2 regions of the Asanoa ferruginea genome follow, and region 2 is predicted to be linked to the other one. Evidence: predicted binding sites of a transcription regulator. Region 2 holds the regulator's gene; the other holds the start of a gene.

Region 1 (7,649 bases), 2.8 Mb from region 2:
GACGGTCACCTCGATGCCGCCGGTGCCCTCGACCTCGATGGGCTCGTCGCGGACGGCGGCGCCGAGCCGTTGCGCGACCGTCGCGGCACCGTCGGCGTCGGTCTCCGGCAACAGCACCACGAACTCCTCGCCGCCTTGGCGGAAGGCCAGGTCGACCTCGCGCACCACGCCGCGGATCCGGCCGGCGAACTCGAGCAGCACGGCGTCGCCGGCTGCGTGCCCGTAGGTGTCGTTGACCTCTTTGAACCGGTCGAGGTCGAGGGCGAGCACGGCGAGCATCCGGCCGAAGCGGCTGGCCCGCTCGACCTCGCGCCGGATCGACTCGCGCAGGTAGCGGTAGTTCCACAGCCCCGTCAACGGATCGGTCAACGAGAGCCGCTGCGCCTCCTGATGCACGCGTACGTTGTCGACGGCCACCGCGGCCTGCCCGGCGAACGTACGCAAGGTGATCAGGTCGGCATCGTCGAACTCGTCGGAGCCCAGCCGGTCGTAGAGCGCCAGCACACCCGACGCGGTCGGCGGTTCGGCCGGCTGCACGCCGGGCACCGGCACCGGGTCGGTGACCGGGCCGGCGACGTTGAACGGCACAGCGACATAGGTGCGGCACCGCGGCTCGAACGGCGAAAGCGACGGCCCGTCCCGGTCGACCCGGCCCCGCCGCGGCAGCCCGGTCGCGGCCACCCAGCCGAGCAGGCCCTCGCCGACCGGCACCCGCCGGCCGGCGACGTCGACCGCGAGCCCGCACTGGCCGACCAACGTGCCGGTCGCCGGGTCGAGCAGCAGCACCACGCCGCCGCTGGCACCGGTCGCCGCCCGCGCCGTCTCCAGGATCACCTGGAGGATCCGCTGGAGGTCGTGGGTGCTGGACAGGGTGTCGCCGAGCACCGCCAGGTGGCCGCGGAGTTGGTCGCGGCTCGTCGTCAGCGCCCGCACGTAGGCCTGGGTCTCCCGGGTCATCCGGTTGAACGCGACCGCCAGCCGCCCGACCTCGTCGCGGCCGCGCACCGGCACCCGGGCCGCCAGGTCACCACCCGCCGCCCGATCGGCCGCACCGGCGAGTTCGGCCAGCGGCCGGGTCGTCGTGCGGGCCAGCCACCAGGCGGCGCCGACGGCGAACAGGCCGGCCAGCACCACGGCGGCGACCAGCAGCCCGTAGAGGGCCTGAGGCTCGCCGGCCGGCACCGAGAGCACCAGCGGCAGCGGCTGGCCGGCGGACGGGCCGACGCGGCGAACGAACCGGCCACCGGCGGTCTCGGCGACGTTGTCACCGCGTACCCCGGCAGCAGCGGCGACCACGTCGGCGAGCGCACCCGGCGACTCGGTGCTGTGCACCGCGGACCCGCCCTGGAGCAGGGTCACCGCGGTGCCGGTGGCGCCACCGAGCCGGCCGATCATGGCGGCGTCGAGGTCATGGGTCGCCCAGATCACTCCGAGCGGCGCACCGGCCGCGTCCCGCGTCTCGATCCCGACGGCGAGGCCCAGGAACGGGCCGGCGTCCGTGGGCCGCGCGCAGTCGGCCCACGGACGGGCCGGAGATCCGGGCGTGCGCAGCCGGGGTACGCCGTCCGCGTTCTCGACCACGACGCCGGAGGCGAGCCCGCGGGCGACCACCTGGCTGGCGATGTCGGTCTGGCGGGCCGGGTCGGCGGTCACCGCGACCGCGTCGGCGGCGGCCTGTAGCTGTAGGCAGAGGGAGCTGACCGAGGTGCGCACCGCGGTCGCCGCGACGCCGAGCCGGTCAACCGCGCGGTCCCGGCCGACGGCGCTCACCGTGCCGCCGACGAAGAGCGCACCGAGCAGCACCGGTCCCAGCACGACGGCCAGGAACGCGGCGGTCAGCCGCCCGCGCAGTGTCACGAACTCCCCCTTCGGGCCGTGCCATGCTCGGCGGTGGCGTTGGCCTCGAAGGTCTAACCGGGTAAGGGTCGGGAGTGTTGCGTGCCGGATTTATCGCATAGTGGGCTGACGAAGGCTGACATGCGGGCGGAAGTGCTCGCCCGCCGCCAAGCGCTGCCCGCTTCCGCCCTCGCGGATGCCGCCGCGCGGGTGACGGCGGCGGTCGCCGACCTCGTCCGGACGAGCACCCCAAGACTGGTCTGCGGGTACGTGCCGATGGGCAGCGAACCTGGCGGAGCCGACCTGCCGGCGGCGCTGCGGGCCGCGTTGGCCGAAGAGGCCGAGGTGTTGCTGCCGGTGTTGCGCCCGGACAACGACCTGGACTGGGCCGCGTACGACGGGATGCTGGTCCCGGCTCGCCGGGGGCTGCGGGAGCCGCCCGGGGAACGGCTCGAACGCGCGGCGATCACCGGGGCCGACCTGATCGTGGCGCCGGCAGTCGCGGTCGACCGGCGCGGGATGCGGCTCGGGCGGGGTGGCGGTTCCTACGACCGGGCGCTGGCGAGGGTGCGCGACGGCGTGCCGATCGTGGCGCTGCTGCACGACGGTGAGCTGGTCGACCGGGTGCCGGACGCGGCACACGACCAGCGGGTGACCGGGGTGATCACCCCGGCCGGGGGACTGCGCTGGCTTTAGCTCGACGACGCCGGCGTGCTCGTGGCCGCCTTGGCCGGCTCTGACTTCGGCTTGGACTCGGTCTTGGTCTCGGTCTTCGACTCCGACTTGCCGTCGGACTTGGACTCGGACTTGACCTTGGTGTCGCCGCCGTTGACCCCGTTGCGCGAGTCGGTGCGGTAAAAGCCGGAGCCCTTGAACACGATGCCGACCGAGTTGAAGACCTTACGCAGGCGGCCCTCGCACTCGGGGCACACGCTCAGCGGCTCGTCCTTGAACGACTGGACGGCCTCGAGCTGGTGTCCGCACTCGGTGCAGGCGTACTGGTAGGTCGGCACGGCTTCCTCCGGATCTTGCGCGGTGGGTGCGGTGGGTCTGGCACTCAGCGTATCCGAGTGCCAATGGTGCGGCATCGGACCAGCATTCGTCCAGCTACAACGTCAACTCCAGTGCGGCGGGACGTCTTCCCAGAGCCGCTCGTCGTTGGTGTTCCGTTGCTCACCCCAGCCGTGATCCGTGTCGTCGGCCGTCTGCTCCGGGAGCAGGAACTCGTCACCGGTGAGGTCGACGGGACGCTCGTCATCGGGTGTAACTGGCGGTTCCACGCGGTTCACGAGGGCAGCGTACCCGTGCGTTCGGTAGCGTCGGTCGCCGTGACGTACGACGACCCGAACCTCGACCCGTGGCGGCGACCCGGCCCCGGCGCCGAGCCTGTCCCGGGTCGCCCTGGACAGCCGCCGGCCGTACCCCCGACTGGTTATTCGGGGCCGCCATCGACGGACCCGCCGCCGGCGGGGTGGCGGCCGCCCACCTATGTGCAGCCGCCACCACCCCGGCAACTCGCGCCGCAGGATCTCGACAAGGTCGAGGCGCAGGAGAAGGACGCCCGCACCCTCACCTATGGCGTCGCGCTGGTCGCCGCCGCGGTGATGGTCGTGCTGAGCTGCCTGCTCTGCTCCAGGGTGCTGTTCTAGTTAGGGGACGGCGCCTTCCCAGACCGCGTGCGCGCCGCTGTCGCCGGTGAGGAAGACGTAGATGCCGGTCGCGACGGCGAGCGCGATGATCACCACGCTGAACGCCAGGTTGACCCAGACCGGCAGGTGCGGCACCCGGCGGCTGCCGCTGGTGATGAAGAGCATGACGAGCGTCACGATGCCCAGCGCGAGAGTGAACCACCAGGTGCGGTCGCCGTAGCTCTGGTGCTGGCTGACCTTGTCGAGAATTTCGGGGGAGAAGCCGGCGGCGACGAGGCGGGCCTGGAGGTCTTCACCGGACTGCGTCGCGAGAAAGGCCGCGACTGGTGCGACGACGGCGAGGGCGAGGGTGGCCCAGCCGATTTTGCCGCGAACCTTGGGAACCAGCGCGTAAACCACGGCGGCGAGGCAGAGCAACGGGATGAAGACCACGGCCGCGTGGATGATCAGGGGGTGGGCCGGTATGCCCAGTATCTGGTTCAACACGCGGGCCTCCTATTTCAATATGCGTGACAGCGTACGGCCGGTCCCCGCCGCTGAAGAGTCCTTACGACGGGGACACGTGGGGTGGGCGGGGTTCGGTTCATCGTTCAACCAAATCGTCGATGAACTGCTCGTATCTTGAACGTTTCCAGGCTGCGTGCTTCCATTGCGCCATGTCCGAGACGGCGGAGGAACGGGGCGCGGTGCTGCTGCGGTCCCGCGGCATGCGGGTGACCCGCCCGCGGATCGCCGTGCTCGAAGTGCTGGCCGGCGGCGGCCACCTCGAGGTCGACGAGATCGCGACGGCCGTCCGCGCCCGCCTCGAATCCGTTTCCACCCAGGCGGTGTACGACGTGCTCGGCGCGCTGTCCCGGGCCGGCCTCGCCCGGCGGATCGAGCCGGCCGGCAGCCCCGCGCGGTTCGAGGCGCGGGCCGGCGACAACCACCACCACGTGGTCTGCCGGGCCTGCGGCGCGATCGCCGACGTCGACTGCGCCACCGGTTCGGCGCCCTGCCTCGACCCGGTCGGCGCGGGCGGGTTCGTGGTCGACGAGGCGGAAGTGACCTTCTGGGGTCTGTGCCCCGACTGCCAGCAGCGCAAAGCCAGCGACGACTGACCGTGGCAGGCTAGACCTCATGGCGGATCTGGGGCTTTTCGGACCGGGCACGGTGAGCTGGCGGGTGCATGCCGAGCCGATCCTCTTCGTCGGCGGTCTCCGTTCCCTCTTTCTCCAGGCGCTGCATCCCCGGGCGATGGCCGGGGTGGCGCAGAACTCGCACTACAAAGACGACCCGTGGGGCCGGCTGATGCGCACGACGATCTACGTCGCGACGGCGGTCTACGGCACCACCGAGGAGGCCGTCGAGGCCGGCCGCCGGCTGCGCGCCATCCACGCCCGGATGCGCGCCCGCGACCCGTTCACCGGCGAGGAGTTCCGGATCGACGAACCGGAACTGTTGCGCTGGGTGCACGTGACCGAGATCGAGTCGTTCATCACCACCGCCCGGCGGGCCGGGGTGCCGCTGACCGACGCCGAGGTCGACACCTACTACTGGGAGCAGCGCCGGGTCGCCGCGCTGGCCGGCCTCGACCCGTCGACCGTCCCGGCTTCCGCGGCCGAGGTCACCGACTACTACGCGTCGATGCAGCCCGCGCTGAAGGTCACCCGCGACGCCGCCGAGGCACTGGTCTTCCTGACCGCGCCGCCGATGCCGGTCTCGTGGAAGCTCAACCCGGCCGCGAGACTCGGCCTCGAGCTCGGCGGTCCGCGACTGGCCTACCTGGGTGTCGCCTCCACCGCGCTCGGCCTGCTCCCGACCTGGGCGCGGCGCCTCTACGGCGGGCTCGGCTTGCCGATCGAGGGCTTTACCGCCGGCCTTTCGGCCCGGGCGATCCGGGCGGCGCTGGGTGCCTTGCCCCGCCGCTACACCGAGGGCCCGATCTACCAGGGCGCGATGGCGCGGGCCGCCGCACTCACCACTCAGACGTAGGCCTCGGCCAGGGCGGCGAGCTCCGGATCGGCTCCGCCCGAGATCGCCCGCACCGGGTCGGCCCGGCCCCCGATCACCCGCACCGTGCCGGCGACGATGTCGGCGACCTGCACCCGCGGGTCGTCGGCGGAGTCGACCAGCGTCAGCTCGGCCAGGTCAGGTGCGGCGGACCGCAACCAGGCCACCCGCGCCGGGGTGAGCGTGCTCTGGAAGTCGTGCACGATCCGGACCGGGCCCCAATGCGCGACCGCGTGCACGATCGCCGGCGCCAGCAGGTCGACCGGCGCGAACGCGGGCGGTTCGGCGCGGACCCGCTCGCGGAAGTCGTCGGCCCGCACCCGGGTCTTGGCGAGCAGGGCCAGCGTCTCGTCGGCGGCCGGCGGGACGCCGGTGCGGCGCAGGTCGTCGATCGACCAGAAGAGGGCGTCGGCCGCGGTCGGATCGAGAGGCTCCCGGGTGCGCATCAGCGCGTTGGCGGCCACCAGGAGGCGGCGCCAGCGCGGCTCGTCGGTGACCGGCAGCGTGGCGGCCCGCTCCGGTGCGTCGATCAGCAGGTCGAGCAGCGTCTCCACCAGGAAGCCCGGCTTGTCGACGAGCTGGACGTGGGCGTGGCCGTGCACCGGGCCGCCCGGGCCGAGCAGCCAGACGAGGACGCCCCGGTGCTTCTCGCGCAGCAGGTGGTTGGCCTTGTATTCGGTGGCCGGCGAGCGGATCCGGGCCCGCAACTCGGCCATGCAGTCGGCCGCCGCCGCCCACGACAGGTGCACGCTGCCGTGGGCGAACACCGTGGTGGGTGAGCTGACCAGCTGTTGGCCCTCATAGCCGGACTCGTCGCAGGCGATCACCCGGGGCTCCGCCACCAGCCAACCTTCGCATGCCCGGCTCAGGCGGCGACAGCGGATTTCCGCCGCTTCCGGGCGGCGAGTGCGATGAAGATGATCAATGCGAGCAGGCCTGGCCCACAGTGGACGGCCAACGCGCCGGCCAGGCTGGGCCCACCCCAGTCCTTGTCATAGGTGGACGGGTCATGGAAGTCGATCACGAACGGCTCGATCACCGCCCGCACGATGAGAAAGGAGCCGATGACGATCCCGATGACGGAAAGCAGCTTCTTCATGCCATTCAGCCTGGCGTCGCGAGCCCGCCCGTCCCATCCGGCCGGCCACACTCTGCGGGTGCGGGTAGCCGTACCCGCGATGTTCGATCAACGAATTTATGGGTATCACCGCGTGGTCCGGCGCGACGAAGCGGCGGCGAGGAGGCGGTGCGGCGATGGATCGGTTCGAGCGCATGATGACGGCGACCGTCGCGGGCCTCGCGCTGGTCATCGGTCCGGCGGTGCCGGCGCTGGGCGCCGATACCGCGGCGCCCGGCGGCCCGGGCGTCGACGAGCAGTTCCTGCCGGCCGACAAGTCCGGCTTCGCGACCTCGACCACGACGGCCAGCACGGTGTGGCTGACCGTGCAGAAGGAGGGCGGTCTGGGCGAGATTTACTATCCGGACCTCAGCACTCCGAGCGCGCGGACCCTCGACTTCATCGTCGCCGACCGGCACGGCCACGCGACCCGGGCCGCCGACGCTGCGGTGCGCACGGTCCAGACCGACCCGCGCAGCCTCTCCTACCGGCAGGTGTTCACCGACCGGCGCGGCGGCTGGTCGCTGACCGCCGACTACACGACCGACCCCGCGCGGGCCAGCGTCCTGGTCGATCTGCGGTTCACCGCCTCGCGCGCCTACGAGCTCTACTCCGTCTACGACCCGGCGCTGTCCAACAGTCGCGGCGACGACACGGGCCGCACCACTGGCCGGGCCCTGGTCGCGAGCGACGGCACCAGCGCGAGCGCGTTCGCGGCCCGACCGGCCTTCACGGCCACGTCCAACGGCTTCCGGGGCTCCAGCGATGGCTGGACCGATCTGCTCGCCGATGGCCGGCTCGACGGCCGCTATGCCTCGGCCGGCGCCGGCAACCTTGTGCAGACCGCGGCGACCGGGCTCACCGGGGCGCGCGGACGGCAGCACGGCACCCTGGCGATCGGCTTCGGCCGCACCGCCGGCGCCGCGCTGACCACCGTGAACGCCTCGCTGGCCAGCGGATACGCCCGCACCGCGGCCGGGTACGCGCACGGCTGGCACAACTACCTCGGCAAGCTGAAGCCCGCACCCGCCTCGCTGTCCGGTCGCGATCAGCGG
Region 2 (7,649 bases):
CTGGCCGAGCTCGAGCTCGCCGCGCGGACGCTGGGCGACGCACCGGCCGTCGACACCGTCTTCGTCGGCGGCGGCACGCCCACGTTGCTGCCCACCGGCGACCTGGGCCGGATCATCGAGGCGATCGACAAGATCTGGGGGCTCGCGCCGGGCGCCGAGGTGACCACCGAGGCCAACCCCGAGTCGGTGACGCCGGCCAGCCTGCGGGCGCTGCGGTCCGCCGGCTACACCCGGGTCTCGCTGGGCATGCAGTCGGTGGCGCCGGGCGTGCTGCGGGTGCTCGACCGCAAGCACTCGCCGGGCCGGGCGGCGCAGGCCGCGACCGAGGCCCGGGAAGCCGGCTTCGACCACGTCAACCTCGACCTGATCTACGGCACGCCGGGTGAGTCGGCCGACGACTTCGCGGCCTCGCTGGCGGCCGCGATCGGTGCCGGCGTCGACCATGTCAGCGCCTACAGCCTGATCGTGGAGGACGGCACCCGGCTGGCCGCCCGGATCCGCCGCGGCGAGCTGCCGCAGCCCTCCGACGACGTCGCCGCCGACCGCTACCTGGCCGCGGAAGCCGCGCTGACCGCGGCCGGCTTCGGCTGGTATGAGGTGTCGAACTGGTCCACCACGGAGGCCGGGCGGTGCCGGCACAACCTGCTCTACTGGACCGGCGGCGACTGGTGGGGTGTGGGCCCCGGAGCGCACAGCCACGTCGGCGGCGTGCGGTGGTGGAACGTCAAGCACCCGGCCTCGTACGCACAGCGGCTGGCCGACGGCGTCTCGCCCGGCGCGGGCCGGGAGGTGCTCACCGCCGACGATCGGCTGACGGAAGACGTCATGCTGAGGATGCGGCTGGCCAGCGGCCTGCCGCTCGACGTGCTCGACCCGGCCGGCCGGGCCGCCGCGGAGCGGGCCCGAGCCGACGGGCTGCTGACGGTCGACGGCGACGCAGCGGTGCTGACCCTGCGGGGCCGGCTGCTCGCCGACGCCGTCGTCCGCGACCTCCTGCCGTAGGCGACCGCGAGCAGCCGCCTACGGCAGTCGGGTTACTTGATGATGCTGATGCTCAACGGGTAGCGGTAGAGCTGCCCCTCGTTGGCCTTGACGCCGGCGATGATGCCGAAGATCACGGCGATCAGCGTGGCGATCGGGAAGATGATGAAGCCGATGGCCAGGCAGGCCGTCGCCCAACCGATGATCGAGACGACCGACCACACGATCTGGAAGTTGAGCGCCGCGACGGCGTGTGCGCGGACCGCGGGCGAGGTGTTGCCCTTGGCCAGCATGGCAACCAGCGGCGCGACCCAGCCGAGCGTGCCCGTGCTGAAGAACGCGAGCGCCGCGCCACCGAGGTGGGCGACCAGCGCCCAGGTCTTCTCTTCACTGTTGGCGTAGCCCGAAGGGGCCGCGCCACCGTAGTAACCACCCTGCTGGGGCGGGTAGCCGCCACCCTGCGGAGGCGGATAGCCCCCCGGCGGCGGGTAGCCACCGGCGGGCGGATAGGCACCGGCACCCGAAGTGGGCGGCGGGTAGGCGCCGCCACCCGAGGTGGGAGGCGGTGCGGCGTTGGGATCCGGGTAACCCTCACCGGGTGGCCGGGGCGGCTCAGTCATGCCCGACACCGTAGGGGTATCGATCAACCCGCGCCAGATGCGAGTTCTGACTTGTTGTCGACAGCTTGGCCACGGCAAACAGCGATCATCGCTTGGTGGACCGGTGCGTCGTAGACTGGCACTCGCTACAGTCGAGTGCCAGAAGGCTGGAGGGGGTGACGCATGGCTCTCGATGACCGCAAGCTCGACGTGCTCCGCGCGATCGTCGAAGACTACGTGTCAACCCAAGAGCCGGTCGGAAGCAAGGCCCTCGTCGAGCGCCACCAACTGGGCGTTTCCCCGGCGACCGTGCGAAACGACATGGCTGTTCTCGAAGAAGAGGGCTACATCCGCCAGCCGCACACCAGCGCCGGCCGGGTGCCCACCGATCGTGGCTACCGGCTGTTCGTCGACCGGCTGTCGACCGTCAAGCCGCTGAGCCCGGCCGAGCGCCGGGCGATGGAGCGGTTCCTGGTCGGCGCCGTCGACCTCGATGACGTGGTGCACCGCACGGTGCGGCTGCTCGCCCAGCTCACCCGCCAGGTCGCGGTCGTGCAATATCCGAGCCTGGCCCGGTCGTCGGTGCGCCACCTGGAGCTGGTGCCGATCTCCACGACCCGGTTGATGGTGGTCATGATCGCCAACACCGGCCGGGTCGAGCAGCGGCAGGTCGAGTTGCCCACGCCGATCGACGAGAGCCAAGTCACCACCCTTCGCCGGCTGACCAACGAGAAGCTCTGCGGATGCAAGCTTTCCGACACTCCACCGCTGGTCCAGTCGTTGGTCGAAGAGTCGTCGCCCGAGTTGCGGGCGGCCACCGTCGCGCTCTCCACGGTGTTGCTGGAGACGCTGGTGGAGCGGCACGAGGAACGTGTGGCACTGGCTGGCACAGCCAACCTGACCCGCGGCGGTCTGCTCGACTTCCAGGGTTCGCTGCGCCCGATACTCGAGGCGCTCGAGGAAGAGGTCATCCTGCTCAAGCTGATCGGCGAGGTCGAGCCGATCACCCGGGTCCGGATCGGTGACGAGAACGAGATCGACAACCTGCGGTCGACCTCGATCGTGAGCACCGGATACGGACCAGGGGTTACCGTCGTCGGCGGGCTGGGTGTGCTCGGGCCGACCCGGATGGACTACCCCGGCACCATCGCCACCGTGCGCGCCGTGGCACGCTACGTAGGCGAGCTGCTGGCCCAGAACTGACACCCACCCCCACCTGATCATCGGCGGCCGGCACAAGCGAGACGACATGAGGACTCAGAACACAGTGGCCAGGGATTACTACGGGATTCTCGGCGTCGCCCGAGATGCCAGCGACGACGAGATCAAGCGCGCCTACCGCAAGCTGGCGCGTCAGTTCCACCCCGATGTGAACCCCGATCCGGCGGCCGCCGAGAAGTTCAAGGAGATCAACGCGGCCTACGAGGTCCTCTCCGACGACCAGAAGCGGCAGATCGTCGACCTCGGCGGCGACCCGCTCGCGCCGGGTGGTGGCGGTGGGCCGGGCGGCCCCGGTGGTGCCGGCCCGTTCGTCGGCTTCCAGGACATCATGGACGCGTTCTTCGGCGCCGCCGGCGCGGGCGCGCGCGGCCCCCGGCCGCGCACCCGCCCGGGCGCCGACGCGATCCTGCGGCTCGAGCTCGACCTGCTGGAGACCGCGTTCGGCGTCGAGGCGCCGATCACCGTCGACACCGCGGTGCTCTGCACCACCTGTTCCGGCGCCGGCACCGCGGCCGGCACCCACCTGGCCACCTGCGAGACCTGTGGCGGCCGGGGCGAGGTCCAGTCGGTCCAGCGCACCTTCCTCGGCCAGGTCGTCTCGTCCCGGCCGTGCACGGTCTGCCAGGGCTACGGCACGGTCATCCCGCACGCCTGCCCGACCTGCGCCGGTGACGGCCGGGTCCGCACCCGCCGCTCGCTGACCGTGAAGATCCCGGCCGGCGTCGAAGACGGCATGCGGATCCGCCTGGCCCAGCAGGGCGAGGTCGGCCCGGGTGGCGGCACCGCCGGTGACCTCTATGTCGAGATCCACGAGCGGCCGCACGACGTCTACTCCCGCAAGGGTGACGACCTGCACTGCCGGGTGACGGTGCCGATGACGGCGGCGGCGCTCGGCACCCGGCTGACGATCAAGACGCTCGACAGCGAGGAGACGGTCGACGTCAAGCCGGGCACCCAGCCCAACTCGACGCTGCGGCTGCGCGCGCGGGGCGTGCCCCACCTGCGCGGCGCCGGGCGCGGCGACCTCTACGTGCACCTCGACGTGCGCACCCCGACCAAGCTGTCCGGCGACCAGGAGAAGGCGCTCCGCGAGTTCTCCCGGTCCCGGGGCGAAGAGGTGGCCGAGCTGACCAAGCAGGGCGGCTTCTTCTCCCGGATGCGCGACGCGTTCAACGGGCACTGACGGTTGAGCCGGCCGCTCTTCCTCGTCGACGCACTACCCGAGGGCGACGAGCTGCTGCTCGACGGCCCCGAGGGGCGGCACGCGGCCACCGTGCAACGGATCGGCGCGGGCGAGGAGCTGCTGCTGGCCGACGGCCGGGGTGGCACGGCGGAGGCGGTGGTCACCGCCGCCGGCAAGAACGCGCTGACCCTGAGGATCCAATCGCGGGCGTACGAGCCGGCGCCCGACCCGCGGCTCGTCGTCGTGCAGGGCATCGCCAAGGGTGACCGGGGCGAGCTGGCCGTGCAGGCGATGACCGAGGTCGGCGTCGACGAGATCGTGCCCTGGGCGGCCGCCCGTTCGGTGGCCCGGTGGCGGGCCGAACGCGGTGGCAAGGCCCGCGACCGCTGGGTGGCGACCGCCCGCGAGGCGGCCAAGCAGTCGCGCCGGGCCTGGTGCCCGGCGATCGGCGGCGACCCCGACGAGTCGACCGCCGTGGTCGCCGGCCGCCTGGGCCGGGCCGCCGCCGCGTTGGTGTTGCACGAGGAGGCCGCGGCACCGCTGGCCACGGTCGCGCTGCCGGCCCGCGGCGACGTGGTGCTGGTGGTCGGGCCGGAGGGCGGAATCGCGCCCGAGGAGGTCGCCGCGTTCGAGAAGGCGGGCGCCACCGCGGTGCGGCTCGGGCCGACAGTCCTGCGCACCTCGACGGCCGGGGTGGCCGCGCTGTCGGTGCTCAGCGCCCGGCTGGGGCGCTGGGGCTCCACATAGGAAACTCACAGGAACATCGAAATAAGTTGACGGCCGGCGCCCACGGGGGAAGGCGCCGGCCGTCCCATATACGAGACCACATCACCCGGTCTTCAGCAAGTCCGGGTTCCCCGTTCGAGCGATTTTCGAGTGTGCGCCATTTGCCGACCTGGGCAAGATCGACGTTCAGTCACACATCGACCGTCGCCGTCAGTTTCGGGTCGTTCACGTTGGCCGAGGCCTCGACCCGGTAGCTGCCGGAGACCGTCTGCCAGCCGCCGTCCCAGACCTGGAACGTCCGCTCCGGCAGCGGGATGCGCACCGTCACCGACTCGCCCGGCTCGGAAGACACCCCGGCGAAGCCGGCGAGCCAGCGCCGCGGCCGCACCGGGCCGCCGTCGGCGGTCGGGGCCACGTAGACCTGGACCACCTCGCGGCCGGCGCGGTCGCCGGAGTTGCGCACGGTGACCACGGCTTCGCCGCCGTCGACGGCGAGCGACTCGTAGGACCAGGTCGTGTAACCGAGGCCGTGTCCGAAGGGGAACAGCGGCTCGGCCGTCCAACCCCGGTAGCCGATCAGCACGTCTTCGGCGTAGGTCAGCGTCCCGTCGGTGGGGGTGGTGGACAGGACGGGCAGGTCTTCCATCGCCCGGGGCCAGGTGGTCGGCAGCCGGCCGCCCGGCTCGGTCACGCCGAGCAGCACGTCGGCCAGCGCGGCACCCGCCTCCTGACCCGGGAACCAGGTCAGCAGCACCGCGGCGACGTCGTCGACCCACGGCATCAGCACCGGCGAGCCGGAGTTGACCACGACCACGGTGCGCGGGTTGGCCGCGGCCACCCGGGCCACCAACTCGTCCTGCCGGCCGGGCAGCGCCAGCGTGGTGCGGTCGAAGCCCTCGGACTCGACCTCCTCGGTGGTGCCCACGACGACGACCGCGACGTCGGCGTCGGCCGCCACCCGGGCGGCCTCGTCGAGCAGCGTCTCGTCGTCGGCGACCGGGCGGCCGTGCCCGAGCGTCAGCGTGACGAAGCCGTGCCGGCCCGGGTAGATCTTGTGGGTCAGCACCACCTCGACCGGCTTGCCGGCGACCGCCTCGACCGGGAACCGCTTCTCCACCGGGGTGAGGAACGCGGTGGTCAGCGGGTCGTCGTCGCCCGCGTAGACCGGCTCGTCGAGCAGCGTCTCGCCGCCGACCCGGAACACCACGTCGCCGAAGCCGTTGGCGGCCAGCAGGTGGGTGCCGGTGACCGACGGGGTGAACGTCGCCGAGATCTCCGCGGTGGCGGCCGTGGTCGGGTCGACACCGTCCGGCAACTCGCCCATCCAGCGGATGTCGGCTGCGTCGATCGACGCGGTGTAGAGCGCCTCGCCGGCGAGGTCGCGCAACGTGGTCGTGATCGGGGTCCACTCAATGCCGGTGGCGGGCGCGAGTTCCGGCCGCGGGTCGGCGCCGACGGCGTAGACGACCTCGGCGTCCGGGAGCGCGGCGGTCAGGCCGGCCAGCGGGGAGATGACGTGCCGGGGCAGCACCCGGGCCGAGCCGCCGCCCTGGATCCGGGCATCGTCGGCCAGCGCGCCGAGCACGGCGACCCGGCGCAGCGCACCGGCCTCGAGAGGAAGAACAGTGTTGCGGGCCAGCACGAACGAGCGGGTGGCGATCTCCCGCGCGGCGGCGTCGATGTCGAGGCCGGTGGTCACCGCGTCGGCCGGCACCGCGGGCGGCATCCGGTCCCAGGCACCCACCCGGCCGGCGAGCAGCAGGATCCGGCGTACCTTGTCATCGATCTGCTCTTCGGTGACGTCGCCGGCCCGGACGGCTGCGACCAGCTTGTCGCCCCACGGTCCGGCGAAGGCCGGCATCACGACATCGAGGCCGCCGGTCGCGGACGACACGGTGGTGCGCGCCGCCGTCCAGTCGGAGACGACCGCGCCGTCGAAGCCCCACTCGCCCTTGAGCAAACCCGTCACCAGGTCGGCCTGCTCGGTCATCGGCGAGCCGTTGACGCCGTTGTAGGCGGCCATCAGGCTCCACACGCCGGCCGCGACGATCTTCTCGAACGGCACCAGGTAGAGCTCGCGCAGCGCCCGCTCGGAGACCCGCACGTCGACGGTGAACCGCTCGGTCTCGGAGTCGTTGGCGACGTAGTGCTTGACCTGCGCGCCGACGCCCTGCTCCTGGAGGCCCGAGACATAGCCGATGCCGATCGCGGCGGTCAGCAGCGGGTCTTCGGAATAGCACTCGAAGTGCCGGCCGGCCAGCGGGCTGCGGTGCAGGTTGACCGTCGGCGCGAGCAGGATGTGGATGCCTCGGCTGCGACACTCCTGACCGAGCACGTGGCCCGCGAGCCGGGACAGCTCCGGGTCCCAGGTCGCCGCGAGCGCGGTCGGGCTCGGCAGTGCGACCGAGGGGTTGTCGGGCGACCATCGCACGCCGCGGACCCCTATCGGGCCGTCAGACATGGTCAGGTTGGCCAGCCCGATCTCCGGGATCGCGGGCAGCCGCCAATAGTCCTGACCAGTCAGAAGCCGGACCTTGGTGTCTAGGTCGAGGGTCGCGAGAGCGCTCTCTATCGCGGCCTGATGCGCTGTGTCCACCACGCCGGACATCATGCCCCATGAGAGCGCGCTTACGATCCCCCTCGTGAGCGACTGCCTCTTCTGCCGGATCGTGGCCGGCGACATCCCGGCGACCGTGGTCCGCGAGACCGACACCACCCTGGCGTTCCGTGACATCAGCCCGAAGGCGGAGGTGCACGTGCTGGTGGTGACGAAGGAGCACTACGTCGACGTCGCGACCCTGGCTCAGTCTGACCCCGGCCTCGCCGCCGAGTTGCTGGAGACCGCCGCCGTCGTGGCCGAGACCGAGGGCCTGCTCGCCGACGGCTTCCGGCTCATCTTCAACACCGGCGAGTACGGCGGCCAGGAGGTCGACCACGTG

Evidence for each region. Region 2 encodes HrcA, which represses chaperone genes, less so after heat shock. Its sites were predicted from a motif close to GGTTNGCACNCTCNNNNNGAGNGTGCNAACC; they were not measured.
Region 1: the regulator HrcA is predicted to act here: its motif matches at 2,885-2,915, upstream of DFJ67_RS14250 (FmdB family zinc ribbon protein).

Annotation. Positions count from the first base shown of each region.
Region 1 is NZ_QUMQ01000001.1:2,988,325-2,995,973, forward strand. Features, by position in the region: gene DFJ67_RS14240 (GGDEF domain-containing protein) at 1-1,857, opposite strand, end outside; gene DFJ67_RS14245 (5-formyltetrahydrofolate cyclo-ligase) at 1,978-2,532, shown strand; gene DFJ67_RS14250 (FmdB family zinc ribbon protein) at 2,529-2,849, opposite strand; gene DFJ67_RS42685 (hypothetical protein) at 2,952-3,125, opposite strand; gene DFJ67_RS14255 (translation initiation factor 2) at 3,165-3,485, shown strand; gene DFJ67_RS14260 (DUF2231 domain-containing protein) at 3,486-3,971, opposite strand; gene DFJ67_RS14265 (Fur family transcriptional regulator) at 4,142-4,585, shown strand; gene DFJ67_RS14270 (oxygenase MpaB family protein) at 4,605-5,459, shown strand; gene DFJ67_RS14275 (hypothetical protein) at 5,450-6,319, opposite strand; gene DFJ67_RS14280 (hypothetical protein) at 6,343-6,576, opposite strand; gene DFJ67_RS14285 (glycoside hydrolase family 15 protein) at 6,732-7,649, shown strand, end outside.
Region 2 is NZ_QUMQ01000001.1:191,385-199,033, reverse strand. Features, by position in the region: gene hemW (radical SAM family heme chaperone HemW) at 1-1,002, shown strand, start outside; gene DFJ67_RS00935 (DUF4870 domain-containing protein) at 1,035-1,601, opposite strand; gene hrcA (heat-inducible transcriptional repressor HrcA) at 1,764-2,783, shown strand; gene dnaJ (molecular chaperone DnaJ) at 2,848-3,984, shown strand; gene DFJ67_RS00920 (16S rRNA (uracil(1498)-N(3))-methyltransferase) at 3,988-4,731, shown strand; gene DFJ67_RS00915 (beta-glucosidase family protein) at 4,901-7,309, opposite strand; gene DFJ67_RS00910 (histidine triad nucleotide-binding protein) at 7,353-7,649, shown strand, end outside.